DNA from 2 places in the Rothia sp. P13129 genome. Region 1 is predicted to be linked to the other one. Evidence: predicted binding sites of a transcription regulator. Region 1 holds the regulator's gene; the other holds the start of a gene.

Region 1 (3,423 bases):
CCCCACCCCGTTCTTTGATGAGTGCTCTTTGAGGAGTGCACCTACATAATGCTAATGAGACGCTTAGCGTCCGGTCTTCTCGTAAGAATCAATCGCACCGTCATGGCCTTCCATGAACTGGTCAATTTCTTCTTTCGTTGCTGTCAGGTGAGGGTCATTCTTCAAATACCAGCGAGTCTCACGAACAATCAGACCTGAGAGGAGGAGCAAACCAATCAAGTTTGGAATAGCCATTAGACCATTAGCAATATCTGAGAATGTCCATACAGTCGTTAGTTCAACAGTGCATCCGATGAAAACTATGGCCGAGAAAAATACACGATAAGGTAGCACACCAGAACGGCCTAAGATACGTTCGATACAACGCTCCCCGTAGTATGCCCACCCAAGAATTGTAGAGTACGCAAAAAGTACCAAACCGATGGTGACGATCCAACCACCAATCGGACCAATTTCTTGGCTAAATGCCCAGTTCGTCATCGTAGAAGCAGAAATTAGTTCGCCGTTCTCGCTCTGATGCCAAGCACCGGTAATAATCAAAACGAGGCCGGTACATGTCACCACAATAATCGTGTCGATAAAGGTCTGTGTCATGGAGACCATGCCTTGACGTACAGGGTGAGTTGTCTGCGCAGCGGAAGCAGCAATAGCAGCAGAACCCATGCCGGATTCGTTCGAGAAAATACCACGAGCTACACCGTACTGAATTGCGTAGATGAGTGCTGAACCTGCAAAACCGCCTACAGCAGAAGTGCCGGTAAATGCCTCTGAAAAGACTGTAGCGAATGCTTCAGGAATCTGCCCTAGGTGTGTTCCTAAAATGTATAGAGCGCCACCGACGTAGAAGATAATCATGACAGGAACGAAAGCGGAGGTAACTTTACCAATGGATTTGATGCCTCCGAGGAGTACGAAGAGCGTCAAGAGCGCCAAAATTGTACCGGTAAAGCCAACAGGAACGTTAAAAGTGGTGTATAGGTTACCGGCGATTGAGTTACCTTGGGTCATGTTACCGATGCCGAAAGAAGCAATTACCGCAGCGATTGCAAAGAATATTGCAAGAGATTTGCCGAGCGCTCCACCAATACCACGTTCAAGGTAGTATTGTGGTCCACCGTTGACTTCGCCTTTTGAGTCGTGGGTGCGGAAACGTACACCAAGAAACGCCTCAGAGTATTTAGAGGCCATACCGAAAATAGCGGTGACCCACATCCAGAAGAGAGCACCTGGACCGCCAATAGAAATAGCTGTTGCTACGCCTACGATGTTACCGGTACCAACTGTTGCAGCAAGAGCAGTAGTTAGCGCCTGAAATTGAGAGATGTCTCCACCTTGTGCGTCAGCATCTTTACGATCGACAAACGCTAGACGGTTCGCCACAATGAGTTTGGTCAGTTGGATGAATCCGAGGCGAATACTCAGATAAATACCTGTACCTAGAAGTAAAGGGATGAGGACGAAGGGCCCCCAAATAAAAGAGGAAATCGCCCCGAGGACGTCGTCGATGTTCATATGCGTTCCTTGTTGTTTTCGCCCGTTGCGAGCGGTTTCCTAGCAGATGTGTGGTGTTGCAGATAGCGTTGTTCCTTGTTGAGAGAAACCACAGCTACTGCTTGAAAGCACAGCTTACGTGACGGGCAACACTATACGCAACTATGTCCACCAAGTAAGACGACAAGCAGAGCATAGAAAAATCTGCCGTACCCATTCAACAGAACAAACCTGTTAAGAATGGATACGGCAGAACCTTCATCTATAAAATATGTAGTTATCGAGGCTGATAGAGCACCATGGCTCGAGAGCGGGCATGGGCAGACGGGCGTTTACCACGAGGAACCCTCACGATGTCGCCAGAAACGCCAGCAGCAAAGACGCGAGAGGACTCCCCTAATCGGGTCTTCGCTGTTGCAAGCTCTTGACGTAGAGACTCTATCTCGTAGCGCAAGGTCTCTACTTCAGATTCAAGCCCCATAATACGGCGAATGCCTTCAAGAGAAACACCGTCTTGAGATAGCTGCTGAATCTCTTGCAGCTTCGCCACATCTCGTGCTGAGTATCGACGAGCACGTCCCGGCGCACGCTGAGGCTGAACTAAACCCAGACGGTCATACTGACGCAAGGTTTGAGGGTGCATCCCGGCAAGCTCTGCCGCCACTGAAATAACAAAAACCGGCTGATCTGCTGATAAACCCATACTTACTCAGCTGCTTTCCGTAGAAATTCGTCTCGTACAGTATCGTCATCTGCAGCAGCAAGGAACGTATCAAAAGCTTCTTGAGCCTGTTCAGAAAGATTCTGAGGAAGATGAATTTCTGGAATAACCATCAGGTGACCTGCTCCGGTTTTAGAGGGGAATCCGTAGCCTTTAGCACGAAGTTTCACACCGGAAGAAGAACCAGCAGCCAAACGGAGTTTAACAGTCTTACCAGAAGGGGTGGGGACGCTAAGAATAGTTCCTTGAACAGCTTCTTTAATGCTGATAGGAATATGAACAATCACATCATTGCCTTCACGCGTAAAGACGGGATGTTTACGAACCTTAACGACAACCGTCAAATCGCCAGCTCCGCCAGGACCGGGGTGTCCTTTACCGCGCAACTTAATTTTTTGTCCATCTTTAATACCAGCAGGAATACGAGCTTTAGCTTCAGAGCCATCTGGACGAATAACAGAAGCAGTCGTTCCTCGGTAAGCGTCGGCGAAGGAAATGGTGACACTTGTTTGCGCATCTTGTCCTTTGGGGGCAGGCTGAGAAAAGCCTCCAAACCCACCAGCAGAAGCGCCCCCAAAACCGCCGCCTCCGCCGAAAAGACCGCCTAATAAATCTTCGATGTTAACGTTGCTAGAGGTTGAAGAGCTACTGAAACCTCCGGGGAATCCAGAACCTCCGGGGAATCCTCCCCCACCAAAACCAGCGGCACCATACGTACGAATTTGGTCGTATTCTTCGCGGTGTTTCTTATCAGAAAGAACATCATACGCTTCAGATACTTCTTTAAATTTTTTCTCAGCTACAGTATCTCCAGAGTTTTGATCTGGATGATATTTACGTGCTAATTTTCGATATGCCTTTTTAATTTCAGCATCGCTCGCCTTCTCAGAGACGCCCAGCACCTTGTAGAAGTCTTGATGAAGCCAATTTTCACTAGCCATGTTTTGACGCCTCCTTTCAAAAGCGTTCCTTAAGTTCTCTTAAAAATCTATATAACAAGAGGCAGTTAATCCCTCTCTATCAGAGGCACATTCCTGCCATATCAGGTACGGTACAGAGGAGTAAATCCCCTAAGTGTAGTGCAGGCGGACCCGCCGATTCGAGCCCGCCTACACTTTTATCTATTTACATTGCTGCCGCAACAGCAACCTGTGCAGTTCGCACAATTCGATCATTCACACGATATCCATGGCGCAACACCATTGCTACAT
Region 2 (3,423 bases), on a different contig from region 1:
GGATGAGCTTTCTCTACCTCATCGAGCAGTACAACAGAGTACGGGCGACGGCGTACTGCTTCGGTGAGTTGTCCGCCTTCTTCGTATCCGACGTATCCGGGAGGAGCTCCGACTAGTCGTGATACAGCATGCTTTTCAGCGTATTCAGACATGTCGATGCGAATCAGCGCGCGTTCGTCGTCAAATTGGAATTGTGCAAGTGATTTGGCGAGCTCTGTTTTACCTACACCGGTTGGGCCTAAGAAAAGGAACGAACCGATGGGGCGGTCAGGGTCGCTAATACCAGCACGTGAACGGCGTACCGCGTCAGCAACAGCTTGAACGGCTTGGTGTTGTCCGATGAGGCGTTTGCCGAGTTCGCTTTCCATGTTGAGTAGTTTTTCGCTTTCGCCTTGGAGCATTTTCCCTGCGGGGATACCTGTCCATGCGCTGATGACTTCGGCGATGTCTTCTGCTGTGACTTCTTCTGAAATCATAGATTCTTCGCGGACTCGGTCTTCTGCTTGTTGAGCATCAGTTAGTTCTTTTTCGAGGGCAGGAATTTCCCCGTAAAGAAGGCGTGATGCTTCGGCCAAGTTTCCTTCACGTTGGGCGACTTCGGCACGGGAGCGTAGCTCGTCGATGCTATTTTTGATGTCTCCGACGCGGTTCAGACCGGCTTTCTCTGCTTCCCAGCGCATATTGAGTTCGCGGAGTTCTTCTTGCTTATCTGCCATATCAGCTCGTAGCGCTTCGAGGCGTTCTTTGGAGGCCTCGTCTTTTTCTTTGGCTAGGGCAAGTTCTTCCATGGTCATACGGTCTACGGCTCTGCGTAAAGCGTCAATCTCTTCTGGAGCTGAGTCAATTTCCATACGTAACCGTGATGCGGCTTCGTCGATGAGGTCGATGGCCTTATCTGGTAATTGGCGTGATGGGATATAGCGTTGCGAGAGGTTTGCGGCGGCAACGAGTGCGGAGTCTGCGATGGCTACTTTGTGGTGTGCTTCGTAGCGTTCTTTGAGTCCGCGCAAGATACCGATGGTGTCTTCGACGCTGGGTTCGCCTACGTATACTTGCTGGAATCGGCGTTCTAAGGCAGCGTCTTTTTCGATGTTCTGGCGGTACTCGTCTAGGGTGGTTGCACCGATGAGTCGAAGTTCTCCGCGAGCAAGCATAGGTTTGAGCATGTTTCCGGCGTCCATGGACCCTTCAGATGCTCCGGCGCCGACGACAGTATGTATTTCGTCGATGAAAGTGATGATTTGGCCTTGGGAGTTTTTGATTTCGTCAAGAACTGCTTTGAGTCGTTCTTCAAATTCTCCACGATATTTTGCTCCTGCGACCATGGATCCTAGGTCGAGGGAGATGAGTGTCTTTCCGCGTAAAGATTCGGGGACGTCTCCTGAGACCATGCGTTGTGCAAGTCCTTCAACGACTGCGGTTTTTCCGACGCCAGGTTCACCGATGAGTACGGGGTTATTTTTAGTGCGTCGTGAGAGTACTTGTACGACTCGTCGTATTTCGCTGTCGCGTCCGATGACGGGGTCGAGTTTTCCGCTTCGTGCTATGGCTGTGAGGTCTGTTCCGTACTTTTCAAGAGCTTGAAAAGTTCCTTCGGGGTTTGGAGTATCCACTTTTTTACCTCCTCGTATGTTGGGGATGATTCCTTCAATGGTTTGTGCTGTAGCTCCGTTATTTTTTAGGAGTGTGGCTGCGGCGTTTTGTCCCTGAGCGATTCCTAGCAAGATGATTTCTGTAGAGATATAGCTATCTCCAAGTTTTTGCGCTTGCGTTTGGGCATTTTCTAGTGCGTGGAGAACGTCTTGGCTTATTTGGGGTTTTGCAACTGTTGCTCCAGAAGTTGTGGGAAGAGTTTTAATCTGTGCGGAGACTTTTTCAGATAGTTCGTCGAGGTTTACCCCTGCAACTTTAAGTGTTGCTGCGGCGAGGCTCTGGCGAGTATCTAGCATCGCTTTTAGTAGATGTTCTGGCTCTATTGATGGGTTTTTGAGAGTTTGAGCGTAGCTATTTGCTTGGTTGAGCAGTTCTTCTGATGCGCTTGTTAATTGCATGTTCATATAGTGTCCTTTCTGTGTCGTGTGCTGTTTTATGGTGTCCGAGCACTCCATTAACGATGCCCGATTCAACTAACTTGAGTCTATAACGCTCAACTTAGTTTATGCAATACTTCCCAGAAAAAACGTTTTAAAAATATTTACAGATACAAAAGACTATGATTCAAGAAACTCATAGTCGCTAGACTCGCGAGCCATCCGCTCTTCATCTTCTTCGGTAATACCCGCACTCAGTTTCGCAGAACGCCGGCAATAATTCAGCGCAAGAAAAAAGACTGCGAAGGCACTCACAAAAGTCAGGATTCCAGCAGTGTTACCAAAACCAGCAGCCAATCCAACGTAGTGTTCGCCAAATATTTGAGAGAGCGCAGAGATTGTTTTCCCATCACGCCGATCAGGACACAACACCCCAAAGGCAAAAGCCCAAAACCACGTAAGGCAATGCATATAAGCTAAAGACACAGGCAAGGAACGCCCATTTGAATACCTACAAGCGTCACGATAACCCCAATAACACCCGCACAGCAGAATAACCAAAAGACTAGGGGTGATACTTATAGCAAAAATCCACGTCAGTTCGCCTTGCGCACCAAAAAGGATTCTCCCAAAGCTAACCCATAAGGCGCTCAAGAAAGCACCAGGCACAGAGAGCCTATATACGAGACGCCCAAAAACGCTCTGATGCCTTATCAAAGTATTCTCATTGGAGGGTGTTATAGTCACTATTCCATGTTAAAACACACAGCCCTCAAAGACGAACAACTCATGGTGCAACACACTTCAAGGCAACCTCCGATAGAGTAAACGTATGAGCGATACACAATATCTAACACCACCCGAAGCTGTTTTCTTTGACCACGATGGGACGCTTGTAGACACCGAACCCATCTGGGAACAAGCCAAGCAAGCAATAGCACAAGAACATCACGCTTTTTGGACGGCACAAGATACCGCCGATTGCTTAGGAAAATCTATTGACGCTTCTTTGATTCGATTACAAGAAAACGGCGTACCTCTAGAGCTTCAAGAGATGAAAGCAGAGCTTCAGAAGCAGGCTGAAACAATTTTAGAGACTCATGCCATTTCTTTAATTCCTGGAATACCAGAGGTTCTTCAAGAACTTCGCAAGGCGAACATTCCCGTTGGCATTGTCACCAATGCCATCACTCAAGTAGCAGAGCATACTGCCAGCTTATCCCCCGAAACTTTTTCAGTAATTATTGGTGATCAACAAGTTACCAACCCAAAGCCACACCCTGAGCCTTATCTACAGGCCGCAAAGCAACTCGGCGTTAATCCTCAGCGTTGCGTGGCGGTGGAAGACTCTCCTTCAGGTGTTCAAAGCGCACTATCTGCAGGCATGAAAGTT

The links. Region 1 encodes HspR, which represses chaperone genes until heat shock. Its sites were predicted from a motif close to AAGTTGAGTCNNNNNGACTCAACTT; they were not measured.
Region 2: clpB (ATP-dependent chaperone ClpB) is a predicted target of HspR. The motif match lies at 2,129-2,153, and genes of this name have one in related genera.

What each region holds. Positions count from the first base shown of each region.
Region 1 covers NZ_JBLXYA010000012.1:21,366-24,788, forward strand. The annotation lists gene ACN081_RS08065 (alanine/glycine:cation symporter family protein) at 64-1,512, opposite strand; gene ACN081_RS08070 (heat shock protein transcriptional repressor HspR) at 1,769-2,194, opposite strand; gene ACN081_RS08075 (DnaJ C-terminal domain-containing protein) at 2,197-3,153, opposite strand; gene ACN081_RS08080 (nucleotide exchange factor GrpE) at 3,338-3,423, opposite strand, start outside.
Region 2 covers NZ_JBLXYA010000001.1:88,565-91,987, forward strand. The annotation lists gene clpB (ATP-dependent chaperone ClpB) at 1-2,057, opposite strand, end outside; gene ACN081_RS00420 (hypothetical protein) at 2,211-2,777, opposite strand; gene ACN081_RS00425 (HAD family hydrolase) at 2,863-3,423, shown strand, end outside.